DNA from 3 places in the Streptomyces sp. NPDC003034 genome. Region 2 is predicted to be linked to each of the others. Evidence: riboswitches for the same ligand, from Rfam matches in the RefSeq annotation. Region 2 holds a riboswitch; each other region holds the start of a gene.

Region 1 (5,114 bases), on a different contig from region 2:
ATTCGGCCGGCCGTCCTCGCTTGCGCTGCGCGGCCGGTGGGCCATGCTGCAGGCGGCCCGCAAGGGGCTGTTCGCGCAGATGGTCGTGGTGCCGCTGCTCCAGAAGCACCGCATCCTCACCCAGGTCTCCGGCGACCACCTCGAAGTGATCAAGCTCATTCCGCCGCTGGTGCTGGACGAGCGGGACGTCGACCGGTTCGTCGGCGCCTTCCGGTCGGTCATGGACGAGGCGCACGGCGGCGGCGCTCTGATGTGGGAGTTCGGCAGAACACTGGTGAAGCAGGCCGTCGGCAACGGCTGACGGCCTGCCCCGGCGCCCCCTGATCCGGCGCCCCCCTGCTCCGGCGCCCTCCGCTCCCTGGTTGTGGGCGCTGGACCGCCGGGGGAGGGGGCGAGCGTCGGGGGCGGGGTCAGTCGAGCAGTTGCTCGCGGAGCCGGCCGAGGGTGTCGGGCGTGAGCCCGAGACCCTCGGCCAGGTAGCGCTCGACCCCGCCCCAGTGCCCGTCGATGGTGTCGAAGGCCGCGGTCAGGTATTCGGCGCGGGCGTCGAAGAGCGGCGCGAGCAGTTCCATGACCTCGGGGGAGCGCGCCTCGGCAGCCGGGCCGCTGTGGCGCAGCACGTAACGGCGGTGCGGGGCGTTCGACTCCAGGTAGTCCGCCACGATCGCCTCGCGCTCCACACCGAGCGCCAGCAGGGTGACGGCGATCGACAGGCCTGCCCGGTCCTTGCCCGCCGCGCAGTGCATCAGGGCGGGGACGCCGTCCTCGGCGAGGGAGTGCACGACCCGGCTGTGTTCGGCGGTGCGGTGCCTGATGATCCCGCGGTAGGAGTCCGCCATGCGGGCCGCGCCCTTGCCCTCGCCGAGCACGGCGCGCAGCCGGTCCAGGTCGCTGTCGCTGACCATCTTCCAGAACTCGCGCCCGTCGGCCGGGTCGGACAGCGGGATGTTCACATTCCGTACGCCGGGCAGTTCGACGTCCGGGCCCTCCAGGGCGTGGTCGGCCTCGTTGCGGAAGTCGAAGACGGTGCGCAGCCCGAGCGCTGACAGGAACTCTGCGTCGGTTTCGGTGGCATGCGCCAGATGTCCGCTTCGGAAGAGTCGCCCCCTTCTGACCCTCCGTCCGTCCGAGGTCGGCAGTCCGCCCACGTCACGGAAGTTGCGCACCCCGGTCAGCGCGGGCTCCGGCTCCGGCCGCGCCAGTGAGGCCGGGGGTATCTGCTGGGTCACGGGAACTCCTCCGCGTAGTCCTGGGGTGTCCGAATTACACTACTTGGCCACTACTTAGCCATAACTCGCCGTTCTCAAAAGGGACATCGGGTCGCCCCCGTGAGCCAGATCATACGGTGACCGTGAGTGCCTGATCGCGGAAAGCGAATCGCCTAGCGGGGGCGGTTGTTGGCGGGCCGGAATGGACGGAGGGTGACCGTAATTCCGCCGATCCCTCATCCCTGTGATTCCGTCAGCAAATTCATGGCTTGTTCCCCGCGCCCGGACTCGATTACCTTCGCGATCGATCCCGGGTGGACCGCCAAATCCTGCCGCCGCCCGGAAACCGCACCCGACTACTCACGCGCGGCAGGAGCGGGGGAACCAGGTAAGCCGCCGTTCCGGCTCTTTGAACCGGGACGGCTCGGGGTGAAGCCGTACATGTGCCCCATGTGTACGGCCGGACATCTCCAGTCCGAACCCGACAGCTCACCTCGCAGGCGCCGGAGAGGAATTCGCCATGCCTGCAAAGGGCAAGCACCGCCGTCCCAAGTCCGGTTCGATATCCCGCGGTTTCGCCGTCGCCGGCACCGGTGGCGCGGCGCTCGCGCTGCCGCTGATGGGCGCCACTGGCGCCCAGGCGGCCGGTGCGCCGACCGTCTCGGCCGCCTCCGCCTCCACCGTGCAGGCGCCGCAGGTCCAGCTGATCCAGCAGGCTCCCGTGGCGCCGCAGGCGACGCCCACCGCCGCCGCGCAGGCCGCCCCGACCCAGTACACGGTGGTCCCGGGCGACTACCTCTCCAAGATCGCGGCGGAGCGCCGGCTGGAGGGCGGCTGGCAGCAGCTGTACGCCGACAACCGGGAGGCCGTCGGAGCCGACCCCTCGCTGATCCACCCGGGCCTGAAGCTGACGCTCGGCGGGAAGGCGGCGGCCGCGGCCCCGGCCAAGCCGGCCCAGGCAGCCCCCAAGGTCCAGCCGGCCCCGAAGGCCCCGGCGGAGAAGCCGGCCCAGAAGCGGGCCGAGAAGCCCGCCGAGAAGCCCGTCCAGAAGCAGGCCGAGAAGCCGGCGCAGTCCACCGCCCGGTCCTCGGCGGGAACCTCCGCCTCCGGCCAGACCTCTTCCGGTTCCAGCACCCCCACCGCCTCCGGTTTCGTCGCCCCGGTCAGCGGCGGCATCTCCACGCAGTACCGGGCCAGCGGAAGCATGTGGTCCTCCGGTTACCACACCGGCGTGGACTTCATGGCGAGCTCCGGCACCACCGTCAAGGCCATCGGCGCGGGCACCGTCGTCTCCGCCGGATGGGCCGGCTCGTACGGCAACGAGGTCATCATCCGGCACGCCGACGGCAAGTACTCCCAGTACGCCCACATGTCCGCGCTCTCCGTCTCCGTCGGCCAGAGCGTCACCGGCGGCCAGCGCATCGGCCTCGTCGGCTCCACCGGCAACTCGACCGGCCCGCACCTCCACTTCGAGATCCGCACCGGCCCGTCCTACGGCTCCGACATCAGCCCGGTGAGCTACCTCCGCTCGAAGGGCGTCAGCATCTGACGGCACCCGCGGCCGCAGTACGAACGGCGTCAGGCCGGGGCCTGAGGGGGGGCCCGGCCTGACGTGTACTTATTCCTTACCCGTCGGGTGGTATAGATCACGGCCCGTCAACCCCTGCTTACGTTGGCGTAAGTCGCCCGCGGGGGTGAAGGATGTCGTTCCGTGGCAGCGACGACGACGAAACTCAAGACCATCGGCTCGTACGCGGCGATCGGGGACAGCTTTACCGAGGGCGTGGGGGACCCGGGGCCCGGGGATTCGCTTCTCGGCTGGGCGGACCGGCTTGCCGTGCTCCTGGCCGACCAGCGGGACGAGCACGACTTCCGGTACGCGAACCTGGCCGTGCGCGGACGGCTCCTCGACCAGATCGTGGCCGAACAGGTTCCCCGGGCGAAGGCGCTCGCGCCGGACCTGGTGACCTTCTGCGCGGGGGGCAACGACATCATCCGGCCCGGCAGCGACCCGGACGACGTGGCGCAGCGGTTCGAGGCGGCCGTCGCCGACCTCACCGGGGCCGTGGGCATGGTCATGATCACGACCGGCTTCGACACCCGCGGTGTGCCGGTCCTGCGGCACCTGCGGGGCAAGGTGGCCACGTACAGCGCGCACGTCCGCGCCATCGCCGACCGCTACGGCTGCCCGGTGCTCGACCTCTGGTCGCTGAGGTCCGTACAGGACCGGCGGGCCTGGGACGCCGACCGGCTGCACCTCTCGCCCGAAGGGCACACCCGGGTCGCGCTGCGCGCCGCGCAGGTGCTCGGCCTGCAGGTCCCCACCGACCCCGACCAGCCGTGGCCGCCGCAGCGGCCGCGCGGCTCGGTCGACGTGACCCGGGACAACATCCAGTGGGCGCGCGAGCACCTGGTGCCGTGGATCGGCCGGCGGCTGCGCGGGGAGTCCTCCGGGGACCACGTCGAGGCGAAGCGGCCCGACCTGCTGCCGCTCTAGGGCGGGGGCGCCGCCGCGGAATCCTTCGGGGACGGTGTGCGTTGGGATGGTCGTAGACCGACGACCGTCCTGACCCCATCGTCCCAGGAGGCGCCTTGACCGGCTCCCGTCCCTTGCGTCCACGGCTGCGCGCCCTGCGGACCGAAGCCTTCGGCGCCGACCCGACCGGTGCCCGGATGGAGCGCATCCGCCGCTCGCCGAACTTCGCCGACGGCGCCTTCCAGAATCCGGTCGGGGCCCGGACCAGGCCCTCGGGCTCGACGGCGGAGTTCGCGAAGATCTACTTCGACAAGGAGCAGAGGCTGCGCAGGAGTCCGGCCGCGCCGATCCCGGTGTACCCGACGACCCTGGCCGAGCTGGCGAAGCCGCCGGCCGGCGGACTGCGCCTGACCTGGATGGGCCACTCCACCGTGCTCGCGGAGATCGACGGGCGCCGCGTGCTGTTCGACCCGGTGTGGGGCGAGCGGTGCTCCCCCTTCCCCTTCGCCGGACCCAGGCGGCTGCATCCGGTGCCCGTGCCCCTGGCCTCGCTGGGCCCGGTGGACGTCGTCGTCATCTCGCACGACCACTACGACCACCTCGACCTGCCGACGATCAAGGCCCTGGCCGGTACGGACACGGTCTTCGCCGTCCCGCTGGGCGTCGGCGCGCACCTGGAGCGCTGGGGCGTCGCCGCCGACCGGCTGCGCGAGCTGGACTGGGATGAGAGCACGAAGGTCGCGGGCCTCTCGCTCACGGCCACCCCGGCCCGGCACTTCTGCGGGCGCGGTCTGCGCAATCAGCAGCACACCCTCTGGGCCTCCTGGGTCGTCGCCGGGGACGAGCACCGGATCTACCACAGCGGTGACACCGGCTACTTCCCCGGCTTCAAGAAGATCGGCGCGGAGCACGGACCCTTCGACGCCACGATGATCCAGATCGGGGCGTACTCGAAGTACTGGCCCGACATCCACATGACCCCCGAGGAGGGCATGCGCGCCCACCTCGACCTCCAGGGCGGCGTCCCCCACGGCACGATGCTGCCCATCCACTGGGGCACCTTCAACCTGGCGCCCCACCCGTGGGACGAGCCGGGCGAGGGCACGCTGGCCGCGGCCGAGGCGGCGGGTGCGGCGGTCGCGCTGCCGGTGCCCGGGCAGCCCTTCGAGCCCGGCGCCGCCGCAGTGCCGGCCTCCCCGTGGTGGCGCCCGTTCGCGGCGGCCGGCTCCCCGGCGCCCGCGGCGGTCTCCCGCCCCGCCGGGACCGGCCGGGCCAAGACCGCGGCGCGCGAGGAGCCCGAAGCGGTCGGTTCCTAGGTCCTGGGCGGCCCTGGGCGGCCCTGGGCGTTGGTTCGCGGGGCGTGTCCGCTCAATAGGTCCCCTCGGTGGTTCCGCTCAGCGCCCCGGTGCGCGGAGGGCGCTGTCCGTCGC
Region 2 (5,114 bases):
GCCGCCAAGCAGCTCTCCAAGGAGCTCTTCCCGGCGTCCCTGCGGATGTCCCGCCCGCGGCAGGGCACCGAGGAGACGGTCGCGCGGATCGACTCCGCGGCCGTACGCGGCTTCTACGAGGCCCACGTACGCCCCGCCGCCGCCACCGCGGTGGTCGTCGGCGACCTGACCGGCATCGACCTCGACGCCGTGCTGGCGGACACGCTGGGGGCCTGGACGGGTGATGCCGCCGAGCCCCTCCCGGTGCCGCCGGTGACCGCCGACGACACCGGCCGCGTGGTCATCGTGGACCGGCCCGGCGCCGTCCAGACGCAGCTGCTGATCGGCCGGATCGGGCCGGACCGGCACGACCGGGTCTGGGCGGCCCAGGTGCTCGGCACGTACTGCCTGGGCGGCACCCTGACCTCCCGGCTGGACAAGGTGCTGCGCGAGGAGAAGGGGTACACCTACGGAGTGCGCGCCTTCGGCCAGGTGCTGCGCTCCACCGCCGACGGCAAGGGCGCCTCGATGCTCGCCATCAGCGGCTCGGTGGACACCCCCAACACGGGTCCCGCGCTGGAGGACCTCTGGAAGGTGCTGCGCACCCTCGCGGAGGGCGGTCTGACCGATGCCGAACGGGACGTGGCGGTGCAGAACTTGGTGGGCGTGGCCCCGCTGAAGTTCGAGACGGCGGCCTCTGTCGCCGGCACTCTCGCCGACCAGGTCGAGCAGGAGCTCCCGGACGACTACCAGGCGCAGTTGTACGCGCGCCTCGCCGAAACCGGAACGGTGGAGGCCACTTCGGCGGTCGTGAGCGCCTTCCCGGTGGACCGGCTGGTCACGATCCTGGTGGGCGACGCGGCGGTCATCGAGGAACCGGTGCGCGCGCTGGGGATCGGGGACGTGAGCGTCGTCACCAACTGACGCCCTGTCGACGGTTCCGAAGGGGCCTCTGGCGGCTTGTCCGCCAGGGGTCCCTTTGTCCGTTAAGTGGTGAGGTTGCTTTTATGTGATGTGGCGTACGCAACAAAAAGGCGCGTCTGTTTGGCGATTGACTGATGATCCGCCTAGCGTCGGCCGTGCTGTTCGTCAGTCGTACCCGCCGCACCCGCGGCAGCGGACAGCATCGCCGAGTCCCCGTCAGGCGCGAGCCTGGGGAGCCGGGGACCCACATCAGTCCCTGGGGTGAATCGAGCCGCCTCGCAAGAGGAGGCCCGTAGGAGACCTTCCTGCTCCGAACCCGTCAGCTAACCCGGTAGGCGAGAGGGAAGGAAAGGATCAGCCCCTTCATGGCGTTTGGCAGTCGTGCCGCCGGTAAGCACCGCGGTTCCAGTCGTCTGAGCCGTAAGACCGCCGGCTACGCCGGTGTCGCCGCCCTCGCCACCACTGGTGTCGTCGGCTCCCTCGCGGGCCCGGCGTTCGCGGCGGACATCGACAACTCCGTCCAGGACACCGGCCTCAACGCCGTCGTCGTGGCCGAGGACCTCGCGGGTGACATCAAGAACCAGGCCGAGTCCCAGGAGCGGGCCGCCGAGGCCACCGCCGCGCGGGCGCAGGCCGAGGCCGATGCCAAGCAGCGGGCCGCCGAAGCCAAGCGCCTGGCCGAGGCCAAGGCGAAGGCCGAGCGCGAGGCCGCCGAGCGCGCCGCCCGCGAGGCCGAGCGCAAGCGCCTCAACACCTTCGTCTCCCCGGTCGCGGGCTCGTACGTGAGCACCCAGTACGGCGCCGGTGGCGGCATGTGGTCCTCCGGCAGCCACACCGGCATCGACTTCCACGCCTCGACGGGCACCTCGATCCGCGCGGTGGGCATCGGTACCGTCGTCGAGGCCGGCTGGGGCGGCGCCTACGGCAACAACGTCGTCATCAAGCACAACGACGGCACCTACACCCAGTACGGGCACCTGTCCGCGCTGAACGTCTCCGTCGGCCAGCAGGTCGCCCCGGGCCAGCAGATCGGCCTGGCCGGCTCCACGGGCAACTCCAGCGGTCCCCACCTGCACTTCGAGGCCCGCACCGGCGCCGACTACGGCTCGGACATCGACCCGGTCGCCTACCTGCGCTCGCACGGCGTCAGCCTCTGACGCGTACGGCAGCGCACCGTCGCTCCCTCTCCCTTCACCGAAGACCCCGGCTCGCCGAGCCGGGGTCTTCGCGTTCCGCAAAACTTACGGATTTCCGACCGCTCTCGGAAATAATCGTGTGTTGCAATAGAGTCGCGGTACGCGCACGCGCGTTCGTTCACGCGCGTTCGTTGACGATGCAGTCGGAAATAGGCGGAGGTCCGGTCTTGCGTATTCCTGCGCATGCGGTATGCACGGCAATTCGCGACGACATCGTCTCCGGGGTCTTCGAGCCGGGCAGCCGGCTGACCGAGGAGGTGCTCGCCCGCAGGTACGGCGTCTCCCGCGTCCCCGTCCGCGAGGCGCTGCGCACCCTGGAGTCGGAGGGGTTCGTGACCACGCGGCGCCATGCGGGCGCCTGCGTGGCGGAGCCGACCGAGCAGGAGGCCGCCGACCTCCTGGAGCTGCGGATGCTGGTGGAGCCGCTGGCGGCGGCCAGAGCCGCCGGGCGGCGCACCGAGGCCCACCTCAAGGTGCTGCGCGGACTGGTCAGGCTGGGCCAGGAGCGGGCCAGGCGCGGCCAGGGCGAGGATTTGCGGGCGCTGGGCAGCTGGTTCCACGAGACGCTCGCACAGGCTTCCGGCAGCCCCGGACTGATAGCGCTGCTCACGCAGATGCGGCACAAGGTCGCGTGGATGTACGCGGAGGAGGCGCCGCTCCGGCCGGTGGAGTCCTGGGCGGAGCACGGGGCGATCGTGGACGCGGTCGCGCGCGGGGACGCCGAGAGGGCGCGGGCCCTGACAGCCCTCCACGCCGACCGGGCGACCGGAGCGCACCGGCCGCGGCTGCGGACCGCGGTGAGGACTTCGCAACCTGCCGTAAACATGTCGAGCGGCCGGCATTAACAGAGCCCGTATACACATGGGTGTCGGCTGTGGCTGCCAGAATTGCGGGTGGTGTGAATTCGCTGACCGCCCAGGAACGTTTATCGGCGGTCGGGGGCCGGATGATCGGCCCGGGCGGTCAAGGTGTACGAATTCCGGCGGAGCTGAATTCGGGCGCGGCTGGACTTCGGGCGCGGCTGGACTTCGGGCGCGGCTGGACTTCGGGCGCGGCTGGATGAGGGCATTGCTGATTCGGGCGGCGCTGGATTCGGCGCCATGCGAGTCTTCGCCGGGCCGGGCCGGGCCGGGCCGATTCGAGCCGAGCTGAGCCGATCCAAGCCGACCTGAGCCGGGCGGATTCGGTGAGGCCGTGCATCGCCTCCGGCTGCCGTCACGGGCGCCGGCCCCCGACTCGGGCCGGCCCGCCGGCCCACCCCGCTCCCCGCCCGCGCCGCCGGCTCCCGCCCGACCCACCACACAGCGAAGCCGCGGTCGCCGGACAGCGGGGACCGCGGCTTCACCGCGTGACTCGAACCCGAAGGGTCAGACGGTCTCCGGGAGCTCCTCAAGGCCCTCGGCGACGAGCTTCGCGAGGCGGTCCAGCGCGGCCTCCGCGCCCTCGGCCTCGGACGCGAGGACGATCTCCTCGCCGCCCTGGGCGCCCAGGCCCAGAACCGCCAGCATGGAAGCGGCGTTGACGGGGTCGCCTCCGGACTTCGCGATGGTCACCGGGACGCCCGAAGCGGTCGTCGCACGGACGAAGATCGAGGCGGGACGAGCGTGCAGGCCCTCGGCCCAACCGACGTTGACGCGGCGCTCTGCCATGGTGATGCCCTTCAGGTTCTTAACGTTGTCTAGACCAGTCTCTCACGACACCCGGAATGCTCGGACCGGAATGCTCGGACCGTCCAGCTGCCCGGATCTTCCGTCCCGCCGCCCGGATCTCCCGCCTTCGGCCTTCCCCAGCTTGCACTGATTCACGTCGGCTCGCAGGATGCGCCGCGCCAGGGCCGCCCGGCCCGTCCCGGCCTTAAGGTGGGCCCCATGACCACCGAGTCGGACCCTTCGTACCCGGCCCACTGGGAGGCGGACGTCGTCCTGCGCGACGGCGGCACCGCCCGGATCCGGCCCATCACCGCGCAGGACGCGGGGCGGCTGGTCAGCTTCTACGAGCAGGTCTCCGACGAGTCGAAGTACTACCGCTTCTTCGCCCCCTACCCCCGGCTCTCCGACCGCGACGTGCACCGCTTCACGCACCACGACTACGTGGACCGGGTCGGCCTCGCCGCCACCATCGGCGGGGAGTTCATCGGGACCGTCCGCTACGACCGGATCGGCGCCGACGGCCGGCCCGCCTCCGCCCCCGCCGACGAGGCCGAGGTCGCCTTCCTCGTCCAGGACGCCCACCAGGGCCGCGGGGTGGCCTCCACCCTCCTCGAACACATCGGCGCGGTGGCCAGGGAGCGCGGCATCCGGCGGTTCGCCGCCGAGGTGCTCCCCGCGAACAACAAAATGATCAAGGTGTTCACGGACGCCGGCTACCAGCAGAAGCGCAGCTTCGAAGACGGCTCCGTGCGCCTCACCCTCGACCTCGAACCGACGGCCGAGTCCCTCGCCGTCCAGCGCGCCCGTGAGCAGCGCGCCGAGGCCCGCTCGGTGCAGCGGCTGCTCGCCCCCGGCTCGGTGGCCGTGATCGGAGTCAGCCGCTCCGGCGCGGGCGTGGGCGCCGCCGCCCTGCGCAACCTGCGGGACAGCGGCTTCCGCGGCCACCTCTACGCCGTCAACGAGGCGGTCACGGCCGATCTCCTGGACGGCGTACGGGCCTACCGCACGCTCGGCGCCATCGACGCCCCGGTCGACCTCGCGGTCATCGCGGTTCCGGCGGACCGGGTCCCGGAGGCGGTGGCGGCCTGCGGTGAGCACGCGGTGCAGGGGCTCGTGGTGCTGTCCGCCGGATACGGGGAGAGCGGCCCGGCCGGGCTCGCCCGCCAGCGCGAACTGGTGCGCCAGGTGCGCTCGTACGGCATGCGCCTGATCGGACCGAACGCGTACGGGGTGATCAACACCTCCCCGGAGGTCGAGCTCAACGCCTCGCTGACGCCCGCCCCCATGCCCTTGCACGGCCGGATCGGCCTCTTCACCCAGTCCGGGGCCATCGGGATCGCCCTGCTCTCCGCGCTCCTGCGCCGCG
Region 3 (5,114 bases), on a different contig from region 2:
CGACCCGCCGTTGAGGATGTTCATCATCGGAACGGGCAGCAGGTGCGCGTTCGGACCGCCGAGGTAGCGGAAGAGCGGCAGGTCCGAAGCCTCGGACGCGGCGTGCGCGACGGCGAGGGAGACGCCGAGGATGGCGTTGGCGCCGAGAGAGCCCTTGTTCTCGGTGCCGTCCAGGTCGAACATGGCCTGGTCGATCAGCCGCTGCTCGGTGGCGTCGTAGCCGACCAGCTCCGGGCCGATCTGCTCGATGACGGCGAGGACGGCCTTCTCGACACCCTTGCCCATGTAACGGTCGGGGTCACCGTCACGGAGTTCGATGGCCTCGAATGCACCGGTGGAGGCGCCGGACGGAACGGCAGCACGGCCGGTGCTGCCATCGTCGAGGCCCACCTCGACCTCGACCGTGGGGTTGCCTCGGGAGTCCAGGATTTCCCGGGCTACGACGACGTCGATGGACGGCACGAGCATCTCCTTCTGGGATGTGACGCTGGGTGTGCGGTGGCATCAGGCCATGGGACGGCCTTGCCGACTAGAGCCTAACCGGCCCGCGGCGATCAGCCCGCCGACCGCCCGGGTCCTGGGACGAAAAAGGGCACGAATACCCTTCTTCCAGGACATAGAGCTCGCGGTCCGTGCGGCTCTGCCCGGCGAACGCCACCGCCCGGCGCGTGGGGGGAGACGCGCCGGGCGGCGGGATTCTGCGTGGGCGGATGCACCACAGCGGCTAGGGCCGCGGCGGTGCTATGGCCGCGGTGTTCAGCTGAGCTTCAGCTTCTGACCCGGGAAGATCAGGTCGGCGTCCGAGACGATGTCCTTGTTCAGCTCGAAGAGCTTCTCCCAGCCGCCGTTGACGCCGTTGGCCTCGGCGATGGTGCCCAGGGTGTCGCCGGACTTGACCTCGTACGAGCCGTTGCCGGTCTTCGGGGCCTCCGTCTTCGGCTTGGCCGGGGCCGGGGCCGTCGAGCGCTCGGAGCGGGTGGTCGGGGCCTCGGAGCGCTTGGTCTCCTTCTTCGGCGCGGCCTTCTGCTCGGCCTTCTGCTCGGTCTTCTTCGGCGCGGCCTTGGGCTTGGCCGGGGCCTCGGCAGCGCCGCCGCCGGCATACGAGGAGTTCGACAGGCCGACGCCGCAGTGCGGCCAGGCGCCCTTGCCCTGGCCCTTGAGGACCTTCTCGGCGACGGCTATCTGCTGGGCCTTCGAGGCCTGGTTGGCCTGCGCGGCGTAGGACTTGCCGCCGTACGCGGCCCACGTGGAGGACGAGAACTGCAGGCCGCCGTAGTAGCCGTTGCCCGTGTTGATGGCCCAGTTGCCACCGGACTCGCACTGCGCGACGCGGTCCCACTCGGAGGCCGTGGCGGCGCTCGCGGTACCCGCGGTCATCAGGGGCGCCGCGACGGCGACGCCGGCGACACCGGCGAGCGTGACGATGCGGGCGGCCTTGGAGGCGCGGCGGTGCTTGCCCTTGCCAGAAAGCAGCATGGAGTTTCTCCTCACCGACGCCTACGAGGTGAGCTGTCGGGTTCGGGCGGATGAGTTGCCCGGCCGCGCGGCCTAGCGCGCGACTTAACCCCTAGCCGGTGGCGTGACCGTCTCTCGAACGGCCGCTCCCGGCGCCTACCTTGGTTCCCCCGCTCCTGCCTTCGGCGCTTGACGCGACGACTGTTCCCTCCGTCCGCCGGCAGGATTCGGCGATGCGGTCGAAGGAGCCCGCGGTGGCGGGCGATTCAGAAGGTAGCCAGGTCCCTCCCCGATGTTCAACGCGCGACATCGGGGAGAAACCACCCCTACTTGCGCCCTTCGCAAGGGTGTTTGCGCAGGTGAGGACCGGGTTTGCGGGAGCTCCGGGGCATGACACGCCAGTTGACCGGAAGAGACACATGTCTCACTTGCCGAAAACGGGCAATCGGACCTTTACGTGCGCCCGAAGTGCCCCTATTCCGCGGTTAGATCCAGATTCTGGCCGGGCTTGATCAAGTTGGCGTCTCCGCCGATGACCTGCTCATTGACCGAGTAGAGCGCGTTCCAGCCGCCCTCCAGTCCGTTGGCGTCCGCGATGGTCGCCAGAGTGTCGCCCGACTTGACCGTGTACGTGGGGGCCGACGCGGGATCAGACGCGAGGGGCAGCTCGACGGCGGGCGTACCTCGGTGCTTGCCGCCGGACCCGTCCGCGACGGGCGCCGGAGCGGTGGGCGCGGTCGGCGTGGGGGCGGCCGAGGCGTCCGGGGAGGGCTGGGCGGTGGGGGCGCCCGGGTCCGCCGGGGCGGTGGGGGCGCCGGGGGCCACCGGGGCGGTGGTCGGGTCGCCGGGCAGCACGGGCGGCGCCGGAGTCGCGGTGGGGTCCCCGGGGAGTACGGGGAGCACCGGAGCGGTCGTCGGGTCGCCGGGCAGCACGGGCGGCGCCGGAGCCGTGGTCGGGTCGTCCGGCGGCGGCATGACGGGCAGTCCGATGGACGGCGCGAGCGGGCCCTCGGGGGTCCCGTACGAGGGGCTCTCGGACGGACTGGGCGCGGCCGGGGTGGGGGCCCCGAAGTCCCGGGCGGGGGCGCCGGTGCCGGCGGAGGGCACGGCCTGGTCCGGGCGGGACGGGCTCGGGGCGATGGCACTGGTACCGCCGGGCAGGCCGGGGTCCACGGCGGCGGCGGGGCCCTGCTGGGTCAGCCCGGCGGACGCCGCGCACAGCGGCCACGCCTGCGGCCCCTGCGAGGCCAGCACCCGTTCGGCTACGGCGATCTGCTGGGAGCGGCTGGCCAGGTCGGGCCGCTCGGCGAAGTCGAGACCGCCGGCGCTGCGCCACTGCTCCTGGGTGAACTGGAGCCCGCCGTACGCGCCGCTGCCGAAGTTGGCGCTCCACGTACCCCCGCTCTCGCACTCGGCGACCTTGTCCCACGTGGAGGTGTCGGCGGCGGTGGCACTGGTGGCGGCGAGCAGTGGCAGGGCCAGCGCGGAGCCAGTGACTCCGGCTGTTACCACCAGCGCGGGGACCTGGCGGGGGCGTCTGTGGCGGCCGTTCCCGGAACGCATGAGGCTGTACCTTTCGCATAACGGCGGGGTAACGGCAGAACCTAGCGGCCTTCGAACGATTGTCACAAGTTCCGACAGGAACTGACTCGGAGTCAGTCGTTCCGCCTAGACCCATAAGGGGTGAAGCGGACGGGCAGCGTGCGCAGACCGCGCATGATGAGCCCGCCGCGCCAGCGCAGTTCGGACGGATCCACGGCCAGCTCCAGGTCCGGAAGGCGGGTCAGCAGCGTCGCGAGCGCGGTCTGCCCCTCCAGCCGGGCCAGCGGTGCGCCGAGGCAGTAGTGGATGCCGTGGCCGTAGCCGAGGTGCTGGTTGTCGGCGCGCGAGAGGTCGAGGGTGTCGGGGTCGGCGAACCGCTCGGGGTCCCGGTCTGCGGCGGCCAGGACCACCAGGACCGGCTCGCCGACCGCGATGTCCTGGCCCGCGAGGGTGAGCGGCTCGGTGGCGTACCGCCAGGTGGCCAGCTCCACGGGGCCGTCGTACCGCAGGAGTTCCTCGACGCCGGTGGCCAGCAGGTGGCTCTCGCCCGCCGCCAGGGAGCGTTGGAGCCGTCGGCGCTGGTCGGGATGACAAAAGAGGGCATAGAGCCCGTTACCCACCAGATTGACCGTGGTTTCAAAACCCGCGAAGAGGAGGATGAAGGCCATCGCGGTGGCCTCGCCCTCGGTCAGGTGGTCCCCGTGGTCGCTCGCCCGGATCAGGTCCGAGATCAGGTCATTGCCCAGATCGTCCCGTTTGCGGTGGATGAGCTCCCCCAGGTAGGTGCGCATCCGCTTCACCGAGCGCGCCACCCCGCCGCGCGGTCCGCCGCCGTGGCGGATCATCATGCCCGCCCAGTCCCGGAAGTCGTCCTGGTCCTCGCGCGGTACGCCGAGCATCTCGCAGATGGCGTAGATGGGGAGCGGGAAGGCGAAATCGTGGATGAGGTCCGCCTCCCCCTTCGCCTCGAACCGGTCGATGAGGTGGTCGGTGAGCTCTTGCACGCGCGGGGTGAACTCGGCGACACGGCGCGGAGTGAACGCCTTCGACACCAGCCGCCGCAGCCGGGTGTGGTCCGGCGGGTCGATGTTGAGCAGATGCGTCATCAGCTCGGCCTTGCGCTCCCCGGGGATCCCGGTCTTGCCCTTGGCGTGCGCCGACTCGGCGTGGTGGGCCGGATTCTTGCTGAGCCGCTGGTCGGCGAGGGCCTGGCGGGCATCGGCGTACCGGGTGACCAGCCACGCCTCGACCCCGCTGGGGAGCTTGGTGCGGTGCACGGGGGAGTTCTCGCGCAGCCAGGCGTAGGCCGGGTAGGGATCGGTCGCGAACTGCCAGTCGAACAGGGTCGGGCCCTGGGCGCCGGGCGTGGCGCCCGGAGGGTCGGCCGGGGGGTCGGCGGGGGTCGCCGGGGGTTCGGCCGGGGTCGCCGGGGGTTCGGCCGGGGTGGCCGGGGGTTCGGCCGGGGTGGCCGGGGGTTCGGCCGGGGTGGCGGCTGAGGCATCGGCCGGGGGGTCGGCGGGGGTCGCGGGGGTCTGCTCGTGCACCTGACGACCGTATCCCGATCTCAGAGGGCCGCCCCCTATGCGTGGTTCGTCGTGGATATCCGGAGATCTGCCTTCCCTTGACGGACAAGTCCGGTGTTCCCGCCTTCGGTTTTGTGCTCAGGCGGTCAGCCCCGCCCGGTGGGCCAGCAGGGCTGCCCGTACCCGGGTCGCCGATCCGGTCTTCTCCAGGATCGCGCCCACATGGGTCTTGACGGTGCCGATGCCGATGCCGAGCCGTTCGGCGATGTCGTGGTTGGACAGCCCCTGCCCGAGCATCGCCAGTACTCCCGGTCGCGGGCCGTGAGGCGGTCGAGCCCGTTGCCTTCCTCGGAAACGGGAGCTTGCGCCGCCGAGCCGTCCCCCCCGCAGCATGCGTGCGACCACCGCCCCGGTCACTCCCGGGGAGAGGGCCGCGTCCCCCGAGGCGGCGGCCCGTACCGCGCTGATCAGTTCCTGCGGCCCCTCGTCCTTGAGCAGAAAGCCGGTCGCCCCCTCCCGCAGGGTGCGCGGGACGTTCTCCTCGTCCCCGAAGGTCGTCAGCATCACCACCCGCGGCGCGGGGTCGAGGGCCAG

The links. Region 2 has a riboswitch for cyclic di-AMP ahead of ACWDX7_RS17270 (M23 family metallopeptidase). Riboswitches for the same ligand answer to the same signal wherever they lie in the genome.
Region 1: another riboswitch for cyclic di-AMP. It lies ahead of ACWDX7_RS10720 (peptidoglycan DD-metalloendopeptidase family protein); the one in region 2 lies ahead of ACWDX7_RS17270 (M23 family metallopeptidase).
Region 3: another riboswitch for cyclic di-AMP. It lies ahead of ACWDX7_RS23595 (transglycosylase family protein); the one in region 2 lies ahead of ACWDX7_RS17270 (M23 family metallopeptidase).

Annotation. Positions count from the first base shown of each region.
Region 1 covers NZ_JBSFTS010000007.1:65,818-70,931, forward strand. The annotation lists gene ACWDX7_RS10710 (aspartate aminotransferase family protein) at 1-301, shown strand, start outside; gene ACWDX7_RS10715 (tyrosine-protein phosphatase) at 411-1,229, opposite strand; cyclic di-AMP (ydaO/yuaA leader) riboswitch at 1,552-1,726, shown strand; gene ACWDX7_RS10720 (peptidoglycan DD-metalloendopeptidase family protein) at 1,729-2,757, shown strand; gene ACWDX7_RS10725 (SGNH/GDSL hydrolase family protein) at 2,920-3,705, shown strand; gene ACWDX7_RS10730 (MBL fold metallo-hydrolase) at 3,801-5,000, shown strand.
Region 2 covers NZ_JBSFTS010000015.1:112,946-118,059, forward strand. The annotation lists gene ACWDX7_RS17265 (M16 family metallopeptidase) at 1-903, shown strand, start outside; cyclic di-AMP (ydaO/yuaA leader) riboswitch at 1,097-1,256, shown strand; gene ACWDX7_RS17270 (M23 family metallopeptidase) at 1,269-2,060, shown strand; gene ACWDX7_RS17275 (GntR family transcriptional regulator) at 2,267-2,944, shown strand; gene ACWDX7_RS17280 (HPr family phosphocarrier protein) at 3,467-3,748, opposite strand; gene ACWDX7_RS17285 (GNAT family N-acetyltransferase) at 3,968-5,114, shown strand, end outside.
Region 3 covers NZ_JBSFTS010000027.1:6,612-11,725, forward strand. The annotation lists gene eno (phosphopyruvate hydratase) at 1-468, opposite strand, end outside; gene ACWDX7_RS23595 (transglycosylase family protein) at 757-1,476, opposite strand; cyclic di-AMP (ydaO/yuaA leader) riboswitch at 1,480-1,653, opposite strand; gene ACWDX7_RS23600 (transglycosylase family protein) at 1,930-3,018, opposite strand; gene ACWDX7_RS23605 (cytochrome P450 family protein) at 3,111-4,340, opposite strand; partial or broken gene ACWDX7_RS23610 (response regulator) at 4,659-5,114, opposite strand, start outside; gene ACWDX7_RS23615 (hypothetical protein) at 5,084-5,114, opposite strand, start outside.